3 regions of the Streptomyces sp. NPDC043746 genome follow, and region 1 is predicted to be linked to each of the others. Evidence: riboswitches for the same ligand, from Rfam matches in the RefSeq annotation. Region 1 holds a riboswitch; each other region holds the start of a gene.
The links. A riboswitch is a leader RNA that binds a small molecule or an ion and turns the genes downstream of it on or off. The one in region 1 is predicted to bind cobalamin.

Region 1 (3,265 bases):
GGATGGCGGGACGGATCCGCTTCTACGTCCGGGAGCTGACCGGCGAAGCCGCGTACGACCGCTATGTGGCGCACGCCAGGGCCCACGATCCCGACACACCCGTGATGAGCCGCCGGGCCTTCGAGCGCAGCCGTACGGACGCCCGCGAGGCGGACCCCCGCGAGGGCTTCCGCTGCTGCTGACCGCCACCGGTCGATCAGGCTGCCGGCCACCACCGGCCGGTGCTGCTCGGCCGATCGGGGCCGTCGCACCCCTTCCAGGGGCGCGGCGGCCCCCTTTCGCGCCTTGGGACGAGCCCGGCCGCCCTCGGTTTCCCGGTGCGCGGGGCCCCGGCCGTACGAAAGGATGTGCCCATGACATCGCGCTCCCGGTCCCCCCGGCTCCGGCCCCTCCTCCTGGCCGTGACACTGGCCCTGGCGGCGGTGACGGGGTGCGGCACCGCGTCGGCCCCCGGCTCGGAGTCGTCGGCGGACCGGAGTCCATCGGCCGGACCGGCGCCCGACCGGGCGGAGCTGGAGGCGCGGGCCGGCGCCGCGCAGCTCGTCACGGAGCATGTCTGGGTGACCGAGGCCGCGGGCTACACCGTGGCGCGTCAGTCGGTCGGGGTGCTCGGTGACGACGGGTTCGGCAGCTCCTACACCTCGCCGGACGGCGGGGTGCTCCAGCTGTCGGTGGAACGCCGCCCGCACGCCGTGGCCGACTGCACGGAGGCCTCCGCGCCCGACGGGGGTCAGGAGCCCCTGGTGACGTGCGAGCGGGACGGCGAACACCGTTACCGCGCCACGGAGTCGGGCCACGCGTACGCCCGGGAACAGGGCGACCTGGTGATCACGGTGAGCGGGGCTCGCGAGCAGGTGGACCGGGCGACGCTGCGGTCGGCGGCGCGTGCCGCCCACCGCGCCGACGACCACGAGCTGGACCGGCTGCTGCCGCCCGGGGGCGGCTCCGGACCACAGCCCGTCGAGCGGGGCGACCTGCCGCCGGTGGGCGACGGCGCCCCGAACAACGGGGTGGGGGCGAGCGGCTGATGGATCTGACAGTCAGGGTGGCGGAGCCCGCCGAGTACACCGTGCTCGGCGAGATCATCGCCGAGGCCTATCTCGGCGATGATCTGCTGGACGGCCCTCAGGACCCCTACCTCCTCAGACTGCGGGCGGTGGAGCAGCGGGCGGCCGAGGCCGAGGTGCTCGTGGCGCTCGACGCGGACGGGGTGGTGCTCGGGGGTGTCACGTATGCCGCTCCCGGCACTCCTTGGCGCGATATCGCCGGTCCGGACGAGGCCGAGTTCCGGATGCTGGCCGTGGCCCGCGCGGGGCGGGGACGGGGCGTGGGAGAGGCTCTCGTACGGGCGTGCGTCGAGCGGGCCCGGTCCGCCGAAGGCGTCCGGGGGCTGGTGCTGTCGACGCAGCCGGCCATGCTCCCGGCCCATAGGATCTACCGTCGGCTCGGCTTTCTGCGGACCCCTGAGCGGGACTGGCAGCCGGTGCCGGGCATGCGCCTCATGACCTTCAGGCTGGAGCTGGAGGCGGCCTCCTGAAGGGCACACCGAATCGACGCGACACAACATGTGGGGGCCGCATCATCTGGCGGCCCCCACATGTATGCTCGACCTCGCTGTCGCCGCAGGGGAATCCGGTGTGAATCCGGAACTGTCCCGCAACGGTGTGATCAGTGTGCTTTGCACACCCCAAGTCCGAAGACCTGTCGACAGTGCGTCCGGCTCGACCGAACCGGACGCCAGACGTCCGGGCCTCGCGGATGGGCCGGTGGACGCCGTAGCAGTGCTGCCTCGTCAGGCATCGCGCTGCCCGGTTTCCCCGCTCGCCGCCGGCCCCCAGCCGAGCGAGGGAAAGCCCAGTGACCATCGCGCCCGCCGATCCGGTTTCAGCCACCGAATCCGCTGCCTCCACCGCGTCCGGAGCAGGCACGACCGACGGACCCGGGACCGCCCTGCTGCGGACCCTGACCGACCTCACCGTCGATCTGCCCGACACCGACCCCGGACGGGTCGCCGCCTCCGCGCTCCGCGGGCGCAACGCCCGCTCCGACGAGGCCGAGCTGCGCATGCTGGCCACCGAGGCGGCGGCAGGCCTGATCTCCGAGGACCCGGCGTACTCCAAGCTCGCCGCCCGGCTGCTGACCCGGACGATCGCCGACGAGGCCGCGGGCCAGGGCGCCACGTCCTTCTCCGCCTCGGTCGCCGTCGGCCACCGCGAGGGCCTGATCGCGGACCGCACCGCCGCCTTCGTGGAGCTGCACGCCGAGGCGCTGGACGCGCTGGTGGAGCGGACGCTGGCCGAGGGCGCGGACGACCGCTTCGGCTACTTCGGTCTCCGTACGCTGCACAGCCGCTACCTGCTGCGGCACCCGATCACCCGTCAGGTCATCGAGACGCCCCAGCACTTCATGCTGCGCGTGGCCTCGGGGCTGGCCGAGGACGAGTCGGTCCGGGCGCTGGACGAGGTCGCCGCGCTCTACGGGCTGATGAGCAAGCTGGACTACCTCCCCTCCTCCCCCACGCTCTTCAACTCCGGCACCCGGCACCCGCAGATGTCCTCCTGCTATCTGCTGGACTCCCCCAAGGACGAGCTGGACTCGATCTACGACCGCTACCACCAGGTGGCACGCCTCTCGAAGCACGCCGGCGGTATCGGCCTCTCCTACTCCCGTATCCGCGCCCGTGGTTCGCTGATCCGGGGCACCAACGGGCACTCCAACGGCATCGTGCCGTTCCTCAAGACGCTGGACGCCTCCGTGGCCGCGGTGAACCAGGGCGGTCGGCGCAAGGGCGCGGCGGCGGTCTACCTGGAGACCTGGCACGCGGACATCGAGGAGTTCCTGGAGCTGCGCGACAACACGGGTGAGGACCAGCGGCGTACGCACAACCTCAACCTGGCGCACTGGATCCCGGACGAGTTCATGCGCCGCGTCGACGCGGACACCGAGTGGTCGCTGTTCTCGCCCGCCGACGTGCCCGAGCTGGTCGACCTGTGGGGCGACGAGTTCGACGCGGCCTACCGCGCGGCCGAGGCCAGGGGGCTGGCCCGCAAGACGATGCCGGCGCGCGAGCTGTACGGCCGGATGATGCGGACCCTCGCGCAGACCGGCCAGGGGTGGATGACGTTCAAGGACGCCTCCAACCGGACCGCGAACCAGACCGCCGAGCCGGGCCGGGTCGTGCACTCCTCGAACCTGTGCACGGAGATCCTGGAGGTCACCGACGACGGCGAGACGGCCGTCTGCAATCTGGGCTCGGTCAACCTGG
Region 2 (3,265 bases), on a different contig from region 1:
GAAGTTGGACATCAACGGCACCGCGCAGACCGCGACCCGCAGCACGTCCTCCCCGTGCGGCGGTGCCACGACCGACTCCCGTACCGCGCCCCGCAGGGAGACCCGCAGGCCGTCCTCCTCGTCGATGCCGAGCCCGTGGGCGTACGGCAGCACCCCGTAGGTACGCCGCCCGGTCAGCCCGTACAGCATGTCGAGCCCCGGCTCCAGCAGCGAGACGTCACCCCGGAACTTGTTCACCAGGTACCCCGCGACCAGTGACTGGTCCTCGGCGCCCAGCAGCGCCGTCGTCCCGAAGAACGAGGCGAAGACCCCGCCCCGGTCGATGTCCCCGACCACCAGCACGGGAAAGCGCGCGGCCCGCGCGATCCCCATGTTCACGATGTCGGTGCGCCGGAGGTTGATCTCGGCCGGGGAGCCGGCGCCCTCGCAGATGACCGCGTCGTACGCCGACCGCAGCTGCTCCAGGCAGTCCGTGACGGTGCCGAGCAGTGCCTCCTGCCGGCCCCCGTGGTACCCCCGGGCGCTCATCTCACCGACCGGCCTGCCCATCAGGACGACCTGGCTGGACCGGTCGCCGCCGGGCTTGAGCAGGACCGGGTTCATCAGGGCCGTCGGCTCCACCCGGGAGGCCTGCGCCTGCATGGCCTGGGCGCGCCCGATCTCCGCGCCCTCGCGGGTGACGAAGGAGTTGAGGGACATGTTCTGCGCCTTGAAGGGCGCGACCTTCACGCCCCGGCGCACCAGCCACCGGCAGATGCCCGCCGTGACGACGCTCTTGCCCGCGTCCGAGGTCGTTCCCGCGACCAGCAGCCCGCCGCCGCTCATACCCGCCCCCGTTCCCGTACCGCACCGCTCGATGCCGTACCGCTCGATGCCGTACCGCTCATGCCCGCTCCCGCTTCCGCCCCGCGACGAGGTGCCCCGCCACCAGCCGGCCCGCCACACACACCCCCAGGGCCAGCGCACTCACCCGCCGCGACAGCCGCACGGCCCGCTCGATGTCGCTGCCCCGGACCTCCCGCCCGAACTCCCCGTTCAGCACCGGCCGGTGTTCCACGCGCCCCGCGTACGCGAGCGTGCCGCCCAGCCGTACGCCGAGCGCCCCCGCGAACGCCGCCTCCACCGGACCCGCGTTCGGGCTCGGGTGCCGGTGCGCGTCCGCCTTCCAGGCGCGTACGGCCTCGGTCGGCCGCCCCCCGGCCACCACGGCCAGCGCGGCCGTCAGCCGGGCGCCGGGCCACCCCACCACGTCGTCCAGGCGGGCCGAGGCCCAGCCGTAGCGCCGGTAGCGGGGCGACTTGTGACCGACCATCGCGTCCAGCGTGTTCGCGGCCCGGAAGCCGACGAGGCCGGGGGCCCCGCCGATCGCGCCCCACACCAGCGCGCCGACGACGGCGTCCGAGGTGTTCTCCGCGACCGACTCCACGACCGCGCGGGCGATCCCCGGCCCGTCCAGCGCGTGCGGATCGCGCCCGCACAGATGCGGCAGGCGCTCCCGGGCCACCTCCATGTCTCCGGCGGCCAGTGCGCCCCCGACGGCGCGGGCCTCCCGGCCCAGCGACGTGCCGCCGACGACCGACCAGGTGGTGGCGGCGGTCAGCGCGACGGCGAGCGCGGGGCGCCCCCGTACGGCACGGGCGGCCAACGCGGCGGCCCCCACGGCGCCTCCGGCGCAGACGAGGGCGTGCAGCGCGCCCCGGCCCCGGTCGTCCCGCCAGAGCAGCGACTCCACCCGCGCGGCGGCCCGCCCGAAACCGGCGACGGGATGCCCCCGGCGCGGGTCCCCGAGCAGGGTGTCGGCGACCAGCCCGGCGGCGGCACCGTACGCGAAGACGCGCCCGGCGCGCAGGGGAGCGCGATCGGGGCGTACGGGAAGGCGATCGGCGCGCAGGGAAGCGCGATCGGCACGCACGGGGTCAGGCCGTCGTGGGGCGGGAGGTACCGGCGTACGGGAAAGGCGGCAACGACAACGGCGGCAGCTGCGGCGCTCGGCGGCCAGGCATGGCGTCAGGTCCTCACTCAGGGTCCGCGCCCTGGTTCGACGTGTCCGGCGACGAGAGTCTCCTGGCTTCCGGATCCGCAGTTCCCCCGGCCTTCCAGCCCGCGTGCGGCGGGCCGTGACTCCGATGTGGGGGAGTGCTCCCCGGTGACAGTGGCGGGACCGCGCCGGATTCGCACCGGCTTCCTCTCCTGTCGCCGTAATGGCCCGGGCAGTCCACCACGTTGCGAGAACGGCCGTCAACTCGCTGTTGACCTGCGGAGGCCCGGTGTGCGCAGACGCACATCGGGCCGGACACACGGTGGTGTGTCCGGCCCGACGGAGCGCGTCGGCGCGGGTCAGGCGACGATCAGGTAGATCCCGTACGCGACCGCCGCCGCGCACGCCGCGAAGGCGGCGTACGCGCCGGTGCGAGCCAGTGCCGCCGTGCCACCGGAGGGGGCGGGGGTGTCGCCGTCGGCCGGGGTCGACAGCTTGGAGAGGGCGACGATGCCCAGGGTGAAGACGCCGACCAGTGCGACGGTGACGACGAGACTGACACCGAAGACGGAGGCGAGAGCTGCCCAGTCGATTTTCATGCGGATCCGTCCTTACACCGTGGCCGCGGGGCGGGGCGTGTCGTCGGGCGCCGCGGCCGGGGCCGGGGCCGGGATGGTGGTCGAGAGGTCGGGGACCGCAGCGGCGGTGGGCGGCGGCGCGACCGCGGCGATGGCGGTGGTGACGACGCCCTGCGGCTCGTTCGCCGTCGTGTCCTCGGTGTCGTTGACGTTGGTGTGGTCGACCGGCTCGCGGCGCGAGGCCACCCAGATGGCGAAGGAGCCGCCGACGAGGATGACCGCGGTGGCGGCCACGCCCCACGGGCCCTGCTTGGTGAGGAACTCGGCGCCCGCGCCGACCAGGGCGGCGGCCGGGAGGGTCAGACCCCAGGCGACGAACATCCGGGTGGCGGTGGACCAGCGGACCACGCCGCCCTTGCGGCCGAGGCCCGCGCCCATGACGGCGCCGGAGCAGGACTGCGTGGTGGAGAGCGAGAAGCCGAGGTGCGAGGAGGCCAGGATGACCGTGGCCGCACTGGTCTGGGCGGCGAAGCCCTGCGGCGGCTGGAGGTCGGTCAGGCCCTTGCCCATGGTGCGGATGATGCGCCAGCCGCCGAGGTAGGTGCCGAGCGCGATGGCGATGCCGGCCGAGACGATGACCCACAGGGGCGGGTTGGAGCCGGGGGCCAGGACACCGCTGGTGACCAGCGCCAGGGTGATGATGCCCATC
Region 3 (3,265 bases), on a different contig from region 1:
GTACCGGGCCGTGGAGCGCGCCACCGACGGGCGCGTGGACAACTATCTGGTGCGGGGCAACGACCTGAGCGCCGAGTGCCCGAGCCTCGGCCATGGGCTCGGCCTGATCCGGGCGCACGAGTCCCGGGGCTGACCCCGGCCGGGCCCGACGAGGAGGTGCGGCACCTGAGCCCGCGCCTCGCCCGGCCCTCCCTCCCTTGTCCGGGCCCCCGCTCACGGGCCGGGGCCCTCAGCGGCCGACGCCGCCTCAGGTGTGGGCGGCGCCCGCGCCTCCCGAGGCGTCCGGGCCGCCCGGAGGCAGCAGCACCAGGGCCGTCCCAACCGCCTGGGGCGTCAGCACGCACAGCCTCAGGCTCCGGACCGCCGTGAGCGCCCGCACCACCGGAGGCTCCGGACCGCCGTGAGCGCCCGCGCCACCTGAGGCTCCGGACCGCCGTGAGCGCCCGCCCCGCCTGAGGCGCAACCGCTGCGCGCGCCCGCACCACCTCCGGCGCGAGCACCGCACGGACCGCCCGCCGCCTCAGCCTCCCACGCCGCCCGGCGCCCCCGGGCCCTGGCGCAGCAGGTACGTGTCCATGATCCAGCCGTGCCGCTCGCGGGCCTCGGCGCGCACACGGCTGATCCGCTCCGCGACCTCGTCGAGCGGGCCGGAGACCAGGAGTTCGTCCGGGGTGCCGAGGTAGGCGCCCCAGTAGATCCAGAGCCCCCGGCCCGTCAGACGGGTGAAGCTCTCGTGGCCGTCGAGCATCACCACGATGTCGCCGTCGTCGTCCGGGAACCCCTCCGCGAGCCGCCTGCCGGGGGTGATGTGGATCGGGCGGCCGACCTGGTTCAGGGACGTGCGGTGGCGGGCGGCGAGGGCGGAGACGCTGCTGATGCCGGGAATCACCTCATGGCCGAATTCCACCGTTCCCCGGTCCCGGATGTCCTCCAGGATCGCCAGGGTGCTGTCGTACAGGGACGGGTCGCCCCAGACCAGGAAGGCCCCGCACTCCCCCGGTGCCAGCTCCTCGATGATCAGGCGTTCGCAGATGTCGGCGCGGCGCTGGCGCCAGTCGTGGACCGCCGAGGTGTAGCGCCCCCGGTCGTCCTGGGTGCGGTCCCGCCAGGGGTCCTCGGCCTCGACGACCCGGTAGGGATGGGTGAGGTGTTCGGCCAGGATGTCCCGTCGCAGCCGGATGAGGGACTCCTTCTCGCGGCCCTTGCCGAGCACGAAGAAGACCTGTGCCCGGCGCATCGCCTTGATCGCGGCGAGGGTGAGGTGGTCGGGGTCACCGGCGCCCATGCCGATGACGAGGATGTGGCGTGGGGGTGCGTCGCTCATGTCGGCCGATCATGCCAGGGCCGGCCTGCCCGGCCCGGGCAGGGGGCGAGAGGGACCACCAGGCCGGGCGGACGCGCCAGGGGCGAGGCGGGCGTCGAGCCGGAGCGAGGGCGCGCGCAGGTCGGGGCGACGGGGGGTGGACTTACTAGGACGTCCAACTATATGTTCGTGGGCAGAAGGGCGACCGGCATGGTGCCGGGCGCCTCGAAGGCCCGTGGTGTCAGGGAAGCCGGTGCGATTCCGGCGCGGTCCCGCCACTGTGACCGGGGAGTCCGTCCTCGCAGGACACGCCACTGACGGCGAACCAGCCGTCGGGAAGGCAGGAGGGCGCGCGTCGATCCGGGAGTCAGGATACCGGCCACGGGGTCGTTCCGTGTTTCCACGAGGATGGAGCAGACACGCATGGCACCGGTCCGCACCCACGGCCCCGCAGGCCCGTCCCGGCGAGCGGTTCTCCCCGCCCCCTGACGGCCCCCGCCCTTCGCGTCCCCCCTGGCGGCAGTCCTTCCGCGCCCCCGTGCACCCGACCGGTGCGTGGGCCGGTGGCAGCCGTGCGCCATCCCCGGATCTCTCCTGACGATCTCACCGACGAGAGCAGGTTTCCATGGTCCGCGAACTCACCCATTTCATCGGCGGCAAGCACACGCCCGGCGCCTCCGGCACGTACGGCGATGTCTACGACCCCAACACCGGTCAGGTCCAGGCCCGGGTGCCGCTGGCCGACCGGTCCGAGACCGAGGCGGCCGTCGCCGATGCCTCCCAGGCGCAGCGGGAGTGGGGCGAGTGGAACCCGCAGCGCCGCGCCCGGGTGCTGCTGCGCTTCCTCCGGCTGGTGGAGAAGGAGAAGGACTCCCTGGCCCGGCTGCTCTCGTCCGAGCACGGCAAGACCGTGGCGGACGCGCACGGCGACATCGCGCGCGGTCTCGACGTGGTGGAGTTCGCGGCCGGTGTCCCGCATCTGCTGAAGGGCGAGTTCACCGACAACGCGGGCGCGGGAATCGATGTGCACTCGCTGCGCCGGCCGCTCGGTGTGGTCGCGGGCATCACCCCGTTCAACTTCCCGGCGATGATCCCGCTCTGGAAGGCCGCACCGGCTCTGGCCTGCGGTAACGCCTTCATCCTCAAGCCGTCGGAGCGTGACCCGTCGGTGCCGCTGCGGCTGGCCGAACTCTTCCTGGAGGCCGGGCTTCCGCCGGGGGTCCTCAACGTCGTCAACGGCGGCAAGGAGGCCGTGGACACCCTGCTGGAGGACCCGCGCGTCAAGGCCCTCGGCTTCGTCGGCTCGACACCGATCGCCGCGCACATCTACGCGACGGCCGCGGCCCACGGCAAGCGGGCGCAGTGCTTCGGTGGAGCCAAGAACCACATGATCGTGATGCCGGACGCCGATCTGGACCAGGCGGTGGACGCCCTGATCGGGGCCGGGTACGGCTCGGCGGGCGAGCGGTGCATGGCGATCTCGGTTGCCGTGCCGGTCGGTGAGGCCACCGCCGACGCGCTGGTCGCCAGGCTCACCGAGCGGATCGGTGAGCTGCGGATCGGCCGATCGGACGACCCGGACGCCGACTTCGGGCCGCTGGTGGGCCGCGACGCGGTCGACCGGGTGCGCGGCTATGTCGGCCTCGGTGTCGAGGAGGGTGCGGAACTGGTCGTGGACGGCCGGGACTTCACCCTCGAAGGCCACGAGGAGGGATTCTTCGCGGGCGCCTCGCTCTTCGACCGGGTCACCCCGGACATGCGGATCTACCAGGAGGAGATCTTCGGGCCCGTGCTCTCCGTGGTCCGTGCGGCGGACTACGAGGAGGCGCTGCGGCTGCCCTCGGAACACGCGTACGGCAACGGCGTCTCCCTCTTCACCCGCGACGGCGACATCGCCCGCGACTTCACCCGCCGGGTCGACACCGGCATGGTCGGCGTGAACGTGCCGATCCCGGTGCCGGT

Region 2: linked by a shared signal. The riboswitch ahead of AC0682_RS16310 (cobalamin biosynthesis protein) and the one ahead of AC0682_RS05480 (ribonucleoside-diphosphate reductase subunit alpha) in region 1 are both predicted to bind cobalamin.
Region 3: linked by a shared signal. The riboswitch ahead of AC0682_RS29870 (CoA-acylating methylmalonate-semialdehyde dehydrogenase) and the one ahead of AC0682_RS05480 (ribonucleoside-diphosphate reductase subunit alpha) in region 1 are both predicted to bind cobalamin.

Annotation. Positions count from the first base shown of each region.
Region 1 covers NZ_JBWKCM010000003.1:364,686-367,950, forward strand. The annotation lists gene AC0682_RS05465 (YbdD/YjiX family protein) at 1-182, shown strand, start outside; gene AC0682_RS05470 (hypothetical protein) at 354-1,028, shown strand; gene AC0682_RS05475 (GNAT family N-acetyltransferase) at 1,028-1,537, shown strand; cobalamin riboswitch at 1,602-1,723, shown strand; gene AC0682_RS05480 (ribonucleoside-diphosphate reductase subunit alpha) at 1,858-3,265, shown strand, end outside.
Region 2 covers NZ_JBWKCM010000013.1:54,034-57,298, reverse strand. The annotation lists gene AC0682_RS16315 (cobyric acid synthase) at 1-825, opposite strand, end outside; gene AC0682_RS16310 (cobalamin biosynthesis protein) at 884-1,849, opposite strand; cobalamin riboswitch at 2,059-2,187, opposite strand; gene AC0682_RS16305 (hypothetical protein) at 2,338-2,577, opposite strand; gene AC0682_RS16300 (inorganic phosphate transporter) at 2,590-3,265, opposite strand, start outside.
Region 3 covers NZ_JBWKCM010000044.1:27,213-30,477, reverse strand. The annotation lists gene AC0682_RS29880 (hypothetical protein) at 1-133, shown strand, start outside; gene cobF (precorrin-6A synthase (deacetylating)) at 521-1,324, opposite strand; cobalamin riboswitch at 1,523-1,701, shown strand; gene AC0682_RS29870 (CoA-acylating methylmalonate-semialdehyde dehydrogenase) at 1,929-3,265, shown strand, end outside.